Linked DNA regions of Aridibaculum aurantiacum. The protein of the gene in region 2 interacts with the protein of the main gene of each other region in a pairwise test. Links are inferred from orthologs where the notes say so. Each region holds a gene or a part of one and is shown on either strand. Other genes may lie near its edges. The genes, in order: sucD and sucC.

Region 1 (7,067 bases), on a different replicon or contig from region 2:
TCCTAACAAGACAGGTATAGTATTCTCCAGCAACCGTCCTTCACCTGAAGCTCCAACTGCTGATACTGCTTTGCCAAGTAAGAATAAGTTCAACATTTTCATGCTTGATTATTTTACCAAAAAGCAGGTAACACAGCTTACTGATATGAAGTTTGGCAATGCAAGTTCGCCAATGCAGTACAATGTGAACCACTTCACCTTTGTAACGGATGAGAATGGTATCGCTAATCGTTGGGCAGGTTTCTTCACTACCCAGCGCGAAGGTTTGGATACGCTGTTTTACATAGGTGATGAAATACTAAGAAATCCTTCTGATAAAGAACTTGATTCTACACTGGTAGCATGGCAAAAGCAAGAGCCTGATAGCATCAGTATGTTCCAGATAACAAAAGACTCTACTTATACATTCCCAATCACCAATTACCAAAGCAGCCTGCTTGAAACACGTATTGCCGGCGACCGCGGACAGGTGAGCGAGGTGACAAGACAGGGTGATTATAAGTTTTTGTATAAACTAAGGGTTGACTCATTAGCCCTTCGAAACAGGAATATCAATGCACGACCAACCGAATTCAGGCGGAAGGAGATGGCAGAGCGAAGGGCGCAGGAAGGTATGACCACCATCGCTCCGCGTCAGGACACTATTCGTAGGCGCAACGAAGGTTTTGCTACCGAATTCGATGATGATAATCCAAGAACAACTAACCCAACCGCACCGCAGGGTGGTGTAGGGTCTGCTTTACCTTCTGAAAATGTACTTCAGCGTTCAAGGCTGTACAATTACAAATTGAAGTTTAACACGGAGCATGTGGTTAGCGGTGTTTCAAACAACGTTCTCATCAACCGCTACCAGCCGTATGCCGGTGGTTCTGGTCCCATACAGTTAGGAAATGGATCCAACATCAATTTTACATTCCGTGCACAGGTAGCAGATGTAATGGAAGACATTAAGTTCTATGGTGGCTTCAGGCTGGGAACGAACCTGAGAGATAATGATTACCTGATCGGTTTCCAGAATTTCCGCAGGCGCTTCGATTGGGGCTTGCTTTACTACAAGACCAGCAACCGTAATTTTTATGCGCAGATAGCCGGTGGTGGTTTCAATGGTATTTACAATACCCAACTCAACACCAGTCTTTACCAGTTCCAGGGAAGCTATCCTTTCAACGAGGTGAAAAGCCTGAGAGCTAATATAGGTTACCGCCGCGATAGAACGATCATCAAATCGTTCAATAACCTGGCAGGTTTTCCTGACCCGGTTGGTTTGTATTACCCGGACCAGCTTACGCAATATGCTATTGGCCGACTTGAATATGTGCATGATAACACCATTAACCCAACGCAAAACATCTGGAATGGCTTGCGCTACAAGGTGTTCATGGATGTGAATATGCCGGTAAGAGATACGGTGTTCAAAGGAAAGTATACTTACAACTTTGGCTTTGATGCAAGACATTACTATCCTATCTATCGCAACTTTATATGGGCTGTAAGGGCCGCAGCAGACTTTAGCTGGGGTAACCAGAAAATGATCTACTTCCTGGGTGGTGCAGATGGTTGGATCAGTCCTAAGTTCAACGATGCAAACAGGCCGGCGCAGGATCAGCGTTATGCTTTCCAAACGTTGGCAGTTAATATGCGCGGGTATAACCAGAATGTTGCAAATGGTAACAACGCCTTTGTAATTAACAGTGAATTGAGGTTGCCGGTTTTCTCAACCTTCTTCAACAGGCCGGTTAACAATGCCTTCCTTCGCAACTTCCAGTTGGTGCAGTTCGTAGACTTTGGAACCGCATGGAATGGCAAGTACAACAGCATTCAACGCCCTGGCGTTACTTATACCACCAACGATCCTAATAATCCTGTTTCTTTACGTGTAAGAGCGGGTGGAGTAGGACCATTTGCAGGTGGGTATGGTTTTGGGGCACGTAGCACTTTATTGGGCTATTTCTTAAAAGTAGATGCAGGATGGCCAATGAATACCTTCTTTGGCACAAAGCCTATTTTATATCTTGCTCTTGGATTTGATTTCTAAAAAAGAGATTACTGGATAATAAAAGAACCCGGCCACAAGCCGGGTTCTTTTTTGCCGAATTAATTAGAAGTACCGCTGATCATCATTCCTGGCGTACTCTAAGGATTGTAACCCCCCAATCCATGTAAATTCAAGTTCCAGGAACTCCGAGTGGTACTTCTACCCAATTATCTGAAAAAATTTTGCCATCTATTATTTGCCCAATATTTTCTTGTTCCCGAATTCATAAATGGGAGGAAAAGCCGAATTATTTATCCAATTTCTTTTGTAAAACCTTTTCAAATCTTTTCACATCTGCATCAGGATAAATGGGAGTACCAGAAATAACATGATCCGCTAATTGTTTGGCAAAAAATGGAGCTAGTGAACATCCTTTTGTACCCATTCCATTAAGAATTCCAATACAATTATTGGCAGGATGAAGCCCAACAAATGGCCGTCTTTCCATATTAGCAGGCCTGTCTGCAGCAATGTGATCTACTATGGAAAAAGGTATTTTTAAAAAACGCTGTAAAAACGACTGACACCGTTCTTTAAATTCTTTTGTAGGTAAGAGATCTTCAAATTTCCACTCATAACTTGAACCTACCCAAAACAATTCTTTTTCCCAGGGCACAATGGAAAATCCATTTTTATAAATAGAATTTGTTGGTAAACCGGGAGTGGAAACAATAAGCGCCTCACCCTTCATATGTGAGTATGGAAGCTGGTAGAAAAATGGATTATTAAATCCTGCTGCACCCTCACAAAAGAAGATCTTTTTGGCTTTTATATTATCATAAGAAACAAAGCCTTCATGTGTGGTTAATTTTTTAAAAGAGAAATTATCTGCCAGTAGTTGATTTTTCTCAACCAACTTTTTACGCCATTCACGTAGCATGGTATTCAGGTCTACCAGCAGGCAGGGGCTGATTTCACCAATGGTATAAGGATAATGAAATATATTTTTCCAGTGATCGGTTTCTGTATTTATATGCAAGTAACCAGGTTCCTCCGTAGATCTTTTTTCAAAAGCTTCCTGCATTTGCAGCGTTGGATGAAAATCTAATACGCGGGTAGTTGAAATAATATCATGTTCTATGAAATCACCTAGTTCCTTATAAGCACTTTCTGCAAAAGGTAACAATTCTTCAATTCGCCATGTTCGTACTATTCTTCTTCCGGTAACAGGATTGATAACGCCGCTTGCTACCTTGCTAGCTGTTGATGGTTTATCCTCATCAATTACTAGTATTTTCTTTTCGGCTTTTTGCAGATAATAACTAAGCCATGTGCCACAGAGTCCCTGGCCAACAATTATGTAATCAACATCCATATTGTAAAGAAAAGGAAATAAAAAAAGCTCACAGCCATTGTTAGGCTATGAGCTAGAACCCCCATGCATCAAAGCATTAAATATGTTGGTACAATGTCGTTAGAAGCGGCAATCTCCAATTATTTCCTGCATCTGCAAATACCTATTAAGGAGTATTTTTTAATCTAATTTTTATCTGAAGAAAAGATACAGGGATCGTTTGTGGAAACACCATAGGAAGGAGTGGAACAGGTCTAGCTAAAGCAGAATTTGTTGCTGATTACCTGTAAATAAAAACCCGGCGTTTTAGCCGGGTTTTTATTGATTATTTGTTTAGCGCCTGTGCCATTGTTTTACCAATGTCAGCCGGGCTATCTACTACATGAATTCCGCATTCGCGCATGATCTTCATTTTAGCAGCTGCTGTATCGTCAGCGCCACCTATTATAGCACCTGCGTGTCCCATTCTGCGTCCTGGAGGCGCAGTTTGGCCAGCAATAAAGCCAACTACAGGTTTGGTTCCATTTTCTTTTATCCAATTGGCAGCTTCTGCTTCCATACCACCACCTATCTCACCAATCATGATGATACCATCAGTTTCAGGATCATTCATCAATAGTTCAACTGCTTCTTTGGTAGTAGTACCAATGATAGGATCACCACCAATACCAATTGCAGTGCTTATACCCAATCCTGCTTTTACAGTTTGGTCAGCAGCTTCGTAGGTAAGTGTACCCGATTTTGAAACAATACCAATTCTTCCTGGTTTGAAGATAAAGCCAGGCATGATACCAACTTTTGCTTCGTCGGCAGTGATAACACCAGGACAGTTTGGCCCGATCAGGCGGGTTTGCCTGCCTTTCAGGTAGTTCTTTACTTTCACCATATCCTGCACAGGTATTCCTTCTGTTATACATACCACAAGGGCTATACCTGCATCAGATGATTCCATAATAGCATCAGCAGCAAACGCCGGTGGAACAAAGATGATACTTACATCGGCGCCAGTTTGCTTTACAGCTTCAGCCACAGTATTGAAGATAGGACGGTCTAAATGTGTATTGCCACCTTTGCCTGGAGTAACGCCACCTACTACATTGGTGCCGTATTCTATCATTTGTGTTGCATGGAAAGTACCCTCCGTTCCGGTAAAACCCTGTACAATTATTTTAGAGTTTTTGTTTACTAATACACTCATAGTATATATTGATATGGTTTAATCCCGATATGTATCGGGACCGCAAAAATAAGGGAATGGAAGAAGTTTGTGTAGGTTAGGTAAACCTTTTACGATAAAACCCTTATAGAAGAGAAAAAATTACAACTCATAGAAGGAAATAAGGCTATTACTCGCTTGGTAGCTCTAATCAATAATGAAGGAAACTTTTACAAAAAGGAAGAGTTCAGCAAGGAAGAACTATCGGCTGTTACCGTCTTTGTCATCAATCATTCGCATCTGCTTGGCATCCTGCAAAAAGTCAGATGCAAAAATGAAATCGTTCAGCTTTTCATCTTTACTATAAATGATCTCCTGGTTTGAACCTTCCCATTGCTTGTGACCGTAATACATGTAAATGATCTTGTCGCCTATCTCCATCACACTGTTCATGTCGTGCGTGTTGATAACGGTTGTGATATTGTATTCGCGGGTAAGGTCTTGAATGAGCTTATCAATTACCAAAGAAGTTTGAGGATCAAGTCCTGAATTTGGTTCGTCGCAAAACAGGTATTTAGGATTTAGTACAATAGAACGAGCAATACCCACTCTTTTCTTCATACCGCCACTTATTTCAGCAGGAAACTTTTTGTTAGCCCCTTCCATATTTACCCTTGCAAGTACTTCATTTACCTTTTTTATCTTTTCGCGGTGGCGCAGGTTGGTAAACATATCGAGCGGGAACCTGATATTTTGCTCCACGGTCATACTGTCAAACAAAGCAGATCCCTGGAACAGCATTCCAATTTTTTGACGCAGTTGCTTTCGTTCTTCAACGGAGATTTCGGTAAGGCTTTGCCCGTCGTATAGAATTTGGCCAAGGTCGGGAGCAAAAAGTCCTACCAGGCATTTCATCAAAACAGTTTTGCCACTTCCGCTTGCTCCAATGATCAGGTTGCATTTGCCTGTTTCAAATACCAGGTTTACATCGTGAAGAATAGTCTTTTCGGCAAAACTTTTCTTTAAATTCTTAGTTTCTATCATTGAAGCCTCTGCAGGAGTATTTGAGTTGTAAGTTATAAATTCTTATGCCAGTAACTTATATTTTGCCTAAGCATAATCACTTGTTTAAAACGGCTGGCGGCTGATGGTTTTCTATTTAAACAGGCTACAATAGTAAGGCAGCCAAAGCGTAATCGCAGATGAGAATGAGGATACAACTTACCACCACCGAGGTAGTACTTGATCTGCCTATTTCCAAAGCACCACCACTTACATTGTATCCATAGTATGCCGAAACACTGCTGATCAAAAAAGCAAAAGTGTAAGCTTTCATTAAAGCCACAAATACATTGTAAGGTTCAAAGTTTTGTCTTAAGCCAATATCGAAGATTTCGGAAGAAAGAATGCCTGTAAGTGAAGCTGCCATCCGTCCACCCCAAATACCCAGGAAAGCAGAAAGTACAATCAGGCACGGGATCATTACCAAAGCAGCAATGATCTTAGGCATTACCAGGTAAGCCTTTGTATTGATACCCATGATCTCCAAAGCATCTATCTGTTCGCTGATGCGCATATTGCCCAGTTCACTGGCTACTTTACTTCCTATTACACCGGCAAGTACTATACTTACCACCGTTGGCGAAAGTTCCAGTATCATACTGTCTCTTACAATTTGTGCAATGGTGCTGGCTGGTACCAGTGGACTTACCAGCTGGTAAGCTGTTTGAACTGTAGTAACACCACCAAGGAAAACTGAAATGATAATAACAATGGGAAGAGAGCCTATGCCTATTTCCACGCATTGGTGCATAAACTCTTTCCAATATTCTTTGGTGTTCTCAGGGCGTGTAAACATGCCTTTCAGCATAAGCAGGTATTCACCAAACTTTGTAAAAAACTTCATTTAAAGTATGTATGCTTTTATGTTTTGTTTCTCTTTCTTTTCCACCACCTGGTTTTTTCTACTTCCTGGTGCGTGTTGGTGGGTGTTTTCATCTGGGCATCTAAAACGGCAATAAGCGCCATATTAATAATGCTGCGGACACTGCTGCCTAGTTGTAAAACATGTACCGGCTTTTTGAGGCCCAATAAAATCGGGCCAATGGCATCGGCACCTCCTACTTCTTTCAGCAGGTTGTACGCTATATTACCTGCCGCAAGATTAGGAAAGATAAGTGTATTAACATCTTTGTCAACCAGTTCGCTAAATGGGTAATTATCTTTTAATATCTCTTTATTGAAAGCCAGGCTTGCCTGCATCTCTCCATCTACTACCAATGTGGGTTCTAATTGTTTTACAATCTTAGTGGCCTTGGCTACCAAAGCAGCTTCAGGCGATGAGCTGCTTCCGAAATTGCTATAGCTAAGCATGGCAATACGTGGCGTAATGTTGAAGGTGCGAACCTCTTTTGCTACCAGCAGGGTTATCTCAGCCAGTTCTTCGGCAGTAGGATTGAAATTAACAGTTGTATCGGCAAGAAACAGCGGACCTTTTTTAGTAATGATAATGTACATGCCGGCTATCTTCCTTACGCTATCTTCTTTACCAATTACCTGCAAGGCAGGGCGAATAGTGTCAG
Region 2 (7,156 bases):
TACCATCTTGTTTGAAAGTGTAGGAGCGTTTTTCATTTACATCTCGCTGGATGATGCCTTGTTTGAACGCAAGCTGGATAAGTTGTTCTTCTCAATCTTTCACTCTATTTCTGCTTTTTGTAATGCTGGTTTTTCTACCTACAGTGGCGGTTTGTATGAGCCTGTTATCCGCCACAATTACTCGTTGCAAATGTTCATTGCATTTTTAGTAATCCTGGGCGGGATGGGCTTCCCAATCGTGTTCAACCTGTACAGGCTGGTAAGGATCCGGGTGAGGAATTTTCTTTTCTTCCTTAGGGGAAGTGCAAAGCGCGAATACTTTCCAAATGTTATCATGCTGAACTCCCGGCTGGCGCTGGTTGTAAGCGGCTGCTTGCTGGTTGTTGGTTTTGTGTCGTATATCGTGTTCGAACAGTCAGCTACGCTGGCGCAGCATCCTACTATTACGGGGAAATTGGTAACAGCCTTCTTTGGCAGTGTTACCCCGCGTACAGCTGGTTTTAATAGCGTTGACCTTACGGCTATGACCTTGCCAATGATCATGATCTACCTGCTACTCATGTGGATCGGCGCATCACCAGGGTCAATGGGTGGTGGTATCAAAACGACTACAGCTGGTGTTGCTATATTAAACATGGCTGCGGTTCTCAGGGGAAAAGATCGTTCGGAGTTTTTCCGTTCAGAGATATCTCATCAATCGGTGCGGCGGGCATTTGCCATCATCGTATTGTCGCTGCTGCTCATTGGCATAACGGTGTTTGCTTTATCCTTTTATGACAGCGATAAGGGATTGATCAAAATTGCTTTTGAAGCATTTTCTGCTTTTAGTACGGTGGGATTATCGTTAGGCATTACACCACAACTTTCTGCATTCAGCAAGTTGGTATTGATCATATCAATGTTCATAGGCAGGGTGGGAGCTATCACTTTGCTGGTGATACTGGTGCGGCAGAGCAAACAATTGTATTATCGTTATCCAAGGGAGGATATGGCTTTCTAAAAAATTAACTGTATGAAGTTTATTGTTTTTGGGCTGGGCAATTTTGGTTCGTATTTATGCGAACAGCTGGTACAGCTGGGTCACGAGGTAATTGGTGTAGATGAGAACCTGGAGATGGTGGATAAATACAAGCATAGGATAACGCATGCCATAGCGCTGGATGCCACTAATAAAGAAGCCGTGGAGCAACTACCCATCCGTGACTTGGATGCAGCTATAGTAGGTATAGGCGAGAATGAGGGTGCTACCATAATGACCACTGCGCTGCTAAAGCAAATGGGTGTAAAGCGGATCATCTGCAGGGTGACCTCGCCGCTGCAAAAGATAGTGCTGGAGGCGATGGATATACAGGAGTTTGTATACCCGGAGGCTTCATCGGCGGAGCGGCTGGCGCTTAAACTTGACCTGCCGGGTGTAATTGATTCTTTCCAGATAAATGTAAACTACCGCCTGCTGGAAGTAGGTGTGCCGGGCCGTTATGTCGGTCGTACTATTGCCGAACTGGAACTGGAGAAGCGGTATAGCCTGGTGCTGGTAACCATCCTGAAAAGAGTGGTGAACAAAAGCATTTTTGGCCACGACACCAGCAACCTGAAAGTAGTAGGGATAGTGCCGCCCACCACCAAACTTGAAGCAGGTGACGTGCTGCTGTTGTTTGGAGCACCTCGCGATCTGGAAAATTTCATTGAAGGCTAGAAGTTGTTTCAACACTGCAAATCGCCACAAGTATATTTACCAAAACCAACTACATGAAGAAACTGCTTTTGATCGGCCTGCTCGCTGTGTCTGTAAGTGTATCAGCACAGGTGCAAAAAGGTTCTACTATTATCGGAACCTCTTTAGGAAACCTGAGCTACAATTTTGAAACAGATGTTTTTTCTGCCACGCTCAATCCCTTTGCTGCAAAGTTTGTGACCGACAGGCTGGCTATTGGTGGCGGTGCTACTTTGGGTGTTGTTTTCGTTGATGGTCCTGCATTGGTGGCTGGAGTTCAGCCAATGGCTCGCCTGTATAACAAGTCTACAGCTGCAGATCGGTTTTTTGTGCAGGCTGGCGCCGGTGTAACTTCTATTATTCATGGCGACGCTGATTTCTATTTCTCGTACAATGGTGGCGTTGGGTACAACCGCTTCATCAATCAGAACCTGGCTCTGGAACTGGGCTTACAATTCAATGGCATAGCAACAGACGAAATGGTTAACGGTAACAACCTGGCACTAAGCCTGGGCGTACAGGTGTTCCTTGCAAAAGGAGAAAGGTTGTTTAGGAGGAGGTAATACGAGTAGAGAGTACTATATAAAAGAAACCCGCCAGTGTTTAGTTGGCGGGTTTTGTTATTTGTAAAGTAGAATATTGTTATGCAGTACAAGTGTGCGACGCAACCAAAGTTGAAGAACGACACACTGCTGGTCACAACATACTTACTAATTATGCTACAGCTTGCTTAACCAGTTCAGCAGCTTCACTTAATTGTATAGCTGACTGTACTTTTAAACCGCTTTCGTCAATAAGTTTCTTTGCTTCTACAGCGTTTGTTCCTTGCAGACGAACGATGATAGGAATATTGATGTTGCCCATTTTGTTGTAAGCTTCGATAACACCAGCAGCAACACGATCGCAACGAACGATACCACCGAAGATGTTGATCAGGATAGCCTTCACGTTCGGGTCTTTCATGATGATCTTGAAACCAGCCTCTACTGTTTGTGCATTTGCAGTACCACCTACATCAAGGAAGTTGGCAGGCTCACCACCGCTAAGTTTGATCATATCCATGGTTGCCATTGCAAGACCGGCACCATTCACCATACAACCTACGTTGCCATCCAGCTTTACAAAGTTCAGGTTGTACTGGCCAGCCTCTACTTCTGTTGGATCTTCTTCAGTTACATCGCGCATAGCAGCAAGGTCAGGATGACGCATCAACGAGTTCTCGTCCAATCCCATTTTACAGTCTACAGCTATGATCTTCTCATCAGAAGTTTTGAACAGCGGGTTGATCTCAAGCATGCTGCAATCAAGGCCAACGTAAGCATTATACAGGTTAGTTACAAACTTTACGCAGCTCTTAAACGCGTCGCCGCTAAGGCCAAGGTTGAAGGCAATTTTACGTGCCTGGAAACCTTGCAATCCACCACCCGGGTGAACGTATTCTTTAAAAATTTTGTCAGGTGTATTGTGTGCTACCTCTTCTATGTCCATACCACCTTCGGTGCTGTACATGATCACGTTCTGACCACTGGTACGGTCTAATAAGATAGACAGGTAAAATTCTTTTACATCATTAGGTCCAGGATAATAAACATCCTGCGCAACCAGGATCTTGTTTACTTTTTTTCCTGCAGGCCCGGTTTGAATAGTAACCAGTGTTCCTCCAAGAAGGTTTTTAGCGATGTTGGTCACATCTTCAAGGCTTTTAGCAACGGCCACACCTTTCTGGTCTTTTCCTTCAATTTTTCCTTTACCACGACCACCAGCATGTATCTGTGCTTTTATTACGGCGAAGTTGTTGCCGGTATCGTTCTTTATTTGCCTGTATGCTTCTTCAGCAGCCATTACGTTGTCAACAGCAATGCCTTCCTGCACAGGAACATTGTATCTTTTTAAAAGCTCTTTAGCCTGGTATTCGTGCAAATTCATTGGTAAAAAATTTTGGCGAAGATAAGCTTTAGAGAGTTATGAGCTATGACTTATGCTTGATGAAAATTTATGTTCAAAGAAGGTGTGATAAGGAGCTTGTAGAGGAAGAATAATCACGAGTTTATAATGATGTATTTGCTGATATTTTCCTTGCTATCAAGTGGGAAAAACATACACCACAAGATGCACATTTAATCTCCTTTTACACGGGCTATACCAGCCTTGGCTCTTTGATCTAAAGAGTCTTTATAATCATGATCATCCATGCTGATGCATTCTTCGAAAGCGGCAATGGCCTGCGACTTCTGCCCACGTTTTTCGTAGATATAACCCATTTGCAGAGCGGCTCTGGCTGCATAGTATTCAGTGCGGCTTTTGCCTAATGCAATTGCTCGTTGGTAATATTTTATGGCTTCATCGTCACGTCCAAGATCATCATAAATGCGCGCTACGCGGTAGCTGAATTCTAATGCTTCAGCTGGTTTATCAAAATCCTGTTCGCTTTTGCCATGTAGTTGTGCCAACGCCTCTTTGTTGTAGCCGCCATCGTTTAGCAGGCGCGCCTTTAGCAACAATGGGTTTGGCCAGTTTCCAGCTTTGGCATCTTTATAAGCTTTTTTATCAGCATCAGAATCTACATTACCTCTTTTGATACACAACAGCCTGTAACGTTCGGCCTCAGCCATATTTCCTTTCAGGTAATGAGCCCAACCAATTTTTAGCAACGCGTCCTTTACGTAGAAGTTCCCTTTAAAATCATCTACAAAAGCAGTCAGGTGTTGTAGCGCTGCATCCAGTTGTAGTTGGTGAAGATTTATCAGTCCAAGTTCCAGGTCCCACACCGGCGTCTGCAGGTAGCCGGGGCTGGTGTTCATGTTCTTCAGAATTGCCTCTGCATTATTTGTTTGCTTATTGTTTATGTAAAGATTAGCCGCCATAAATGTGTACAGGTGGTTGTTCACTACATCAAGCTTGCGCGCCTGGATGAATTTAAAAACCTCATCCGGCTTATTCTCCACATAGTACATCAGGTAACAGTAGTAGAAGATCGCTTCATTACCAAACAGCTTTGCATAAGGGTCGTTGCTGTTAATGAAGTTGCGCATCATTTTCATTCCCCCCGATACAGAACCACGCATACCAAACAGGCTGGTGATCCACTTATAGCCGCTAGGTACGGTGCCAATAATTACCATCAGCGGGCCGTAGATCATATTGTTTGGCTGAAACGATGGATACTTGCTGCGGTTGTCTTTGATAAGAGAATTGGCTTTTTTAAAATCCCACCCGGCACCATAGCGTTCGCTGAATTTTATCCGTACCGCTGCGCGTTGCATATAAGCCAATCCTTTGCAGTAGCGATAAAAAGGTGAATTGGTTGGACCTTCGTCAAAAGCGTTTATACGTTTTTCAAAAGCCTGTTTACGCGCCTGGTACTGCTTTGGATCTTCATTAAAGAACAGCTCAAAGAAGTCGATATAGCCTTCCAGCAACTCAGGTATCAAGTTATCTGGATTTTGCTGGCGCGCCTGCTGCAACAGTTGCTTGCCAGGCTCTAGTCGCAGTTTCATTATTTCTGCATACGCCTGCTGGCAAACAGGCGAAAAATCATAAACCTTCTCTGCCATGCCCATTACAGAAAACAGGCAAAATAAAATGGTGATCAGTCCGTACTTCATTGGCTTGCAAGATAAAGGATAAGCAGTAGCGATAACTAAGCGAACGGGGGTGGAGGAGAGATTTAGGATATTGTGATTTTCATTTAATGGTCAATTGCTGATATTAATTGCCATCAAATAAAAAAGGCACCGTTGGGTGCCTTTCAATATTCTACTATATAACTTCTTCAAGATTACTTGGTTTCTACATTCTCATGCAGATCCTGGTCTACCAGGATACGACCACAGTTCTCGCAAACAAGGATCTTCTTGTGTTGCTTGATCTCGCTTTGCTTTTGAGGAGGAATAGCATTAAAACATCCGCCACAGCTATCTCTCAATACAGGTACTACGCTCAGGCCATTGCGGTAGTTCTTGCGGATACGATCGTAAGAAAACAACAGTCTTTCATCCAGCGCACCACGAGCATTCTCGCTTATAGCTCTAAATTCATTCTCTTCTTTCTCTGTATCAGCAATAATCTTTTCAAGTTCGCCTTTCTTACCATTCAGCACACCTTCTTTAGCAGCAATCTGCTTTTTAGCAGCTTCCAGCAATTTTATCTTATCAGCTATCTCTTCGTTAGCATCTTTAATATGCTTTTCAGCCAGCTTTATTTCCAGCTGCTGCATTTCCATCTCCTTGTTAATCGCCTCGAACTCACGGTTATTCTTTACGTTCTCGCTTTGCTTCTCGTATTTTGCCAGCAGCGCCTCGCTCTCTTTTATTATTTCTTTCTTCTTTTCTATAAAATCCGAAATACCGTTGATCTCTTCTTCTATGCGGGTTTGACGAGCATGCAGACCCTGGATCTCATCTTCCAGGTCGCTAACCTCTATTGGCAGTTCCCCTTTCAGGATACCGATCTCATCCAGTTTAGAATCAATTTTTTGAAGCCTTACCAGGTTGGTTAATTTTTCCTGAACAGAAAATTCTTTAACGCTTGCCATATTTACTTTTAAGATTTGAAGTTTTTAACAGGTTGAACCTCTATAGCTACTGTTATGTTACCGGCTTTTGTATCTCCGGTTGGTCATCGTTGCGTCGCACTCTTGTACTGCATCACCTTTTTCACCTGCCTAATGTTCTTGTACGAGCTGCAGCAGCTATTGTATATCAACCAATTACATGAAGTACTGTACCGGGTTGGTTCTTACTCCACTTTTAAGGACGGCAAAGTTAGGGAAATTAGCTTCTAAAACATCATGTAGAAGGTCTACGGTAAATTGTTCGCTTTCGTAGTGGCCAATATCAGCTATCACCATTCTGCCTTCTGCATCAAAGAACTCGTGGTACTTAATGTCGCTGGTAATATATATATCAGCTTTTGCTCCCAATGCATTTTTGATTAAGAAGCTGCCAGCGCCTCCACATAGTGCAACTGTTTTCACTGGTTTGCCCATTAGCGGCGTATGCTTCAGGGCCTGCAGGCCAAATTGCTCCTTTACCATGTTGAGAAAATCCTTTTCAACCATTGGTTCAGGCAACTCGCCATACAACCCGCTTCCCACTTCCTGGAAATAGTTGGTAAGCGCTACCACATCGTACGCCACCTCTTCATAAGGATGCGCTTCCAACATGGCTTCCACCACCACATCTCTTTTGTAAACCGGCAGTATCACCTCGATTTTTTCTTCATTGGCTTCTTCACGTTTTCCTATTTCACCAATGTGAGGGTTAGTGCCTTCGCCGGCTTTAAATGTGCCGGTACCTTTTATATTGAAGCTGCATTCGCTGTACTTGCCTATGTTTCCACCCCCGGCTTTGAAGATGGCTTCACGGACCTTGTCTGCATCTGCTTCCGGAACGAAAACCGCCAGCTTCAGCAGGTTGTTTTGGCGGTGCAGCAAAACCTTCC

Evidence for each region.
Region 1: the proteins of sucC (region 2) and sucD interact in binary tests that used the Escherichia coli proteins (3 or more experiments, as listed by UniProt). The link is inferred for Aridibaculum aurantiacum from one-to-one orthologs.

What each region holds. Positions count from the first base shown.
Region 1 is NZ_JAFEWC010000002.1:515,349-522,415, forward strand. What follows is about bases 2,592-5,478. They hold sucD (succinate--CoA ligase subunit alpha), read right to left. Parts: upstream 4,528-5,478; coding sequence 3,655-4,527; downstream 2,592-3,654. Other genes in these bases: J4N22_RS13585 (NAD(P)/FAD-dependent oxidoreductase), read right to left, coding at 2,592-3,350; J4N22_RS13595 (ABC transporter ATP-binding protein), read right to left, coding at 4,747-5,478. Outside these bases: J4N22_RS13580 (hypothetical protein), read left to right, coding at 1-2,035; more of J4N22_RS13585, read right to left, coding at 2,283-2,591; more of J4N22_RS13595, read right to left, coding at 5,479-5,529; J4N22_RS13600 (MlaE family ABC transporter permease), read right to left, coding at 5,654-6,391; J4N22_RS13605 (NADP-dependent malic enzyme), read right to left, coding at 6,409-7,067. UniProt on the Escherichia coli protein: Succinyl-CoA synthetase functions in the citric acid cycle (TCA), coupling the hydrolysis of succinyl-CoA to the synthesis of either ATP or GTP and thus represents the only step of substrate-level phosphorylation in the TCA.
Region 2 is NZ_JAFEWC010000001.1:1,367,685-1,374,840, forward strand. The notes cover bases 1,535-4,510. They hold sucC (ADP-forming succinate--CoA ligase subunit beta), read right to left. Parts: upstream 3,641-4,510; coding sequence 2,429-3,640; downstream 1,535-2,428. Other genes in these bases: J4N22_RS05645 (potassium channel family protein), read left to right, coding at 1,535-1,696; J4N22_RS05650 (hypothetical protein), read left to right, coding at 1,750-2,277; J4N22_RS05660 (tetratricopeptide repeat protein), read right to left, coding at 3,832-4,510. In the rest of the region: J4N22_RS05640 (TrkH family potassium uptake protein), read left to right, coding at 1-1,000; more of J4N22_RS05645, read left to right, coding at 1,013-1,534; more of J4N22_RS05660, read right to left, coding at 4,511-5,319; J4N22_RS05665 (zinc ribbon domain-containing protein), read right to left, coding at 5,493-6,248; J4N22_RS05670 (Nif3-like dinuclear metal center hexameric protein), read right to left, coding at 6,423-7,156. UniProt on the Escherichia coli protein: Succinyl-CoA synthetase functions in the citric acid cycle (TCA), coupling the hydrolysis of succinyl-CoA to the synthesis of either ATP or GTP and thus represents the only step of substrate-level phosphorylation in the TCA.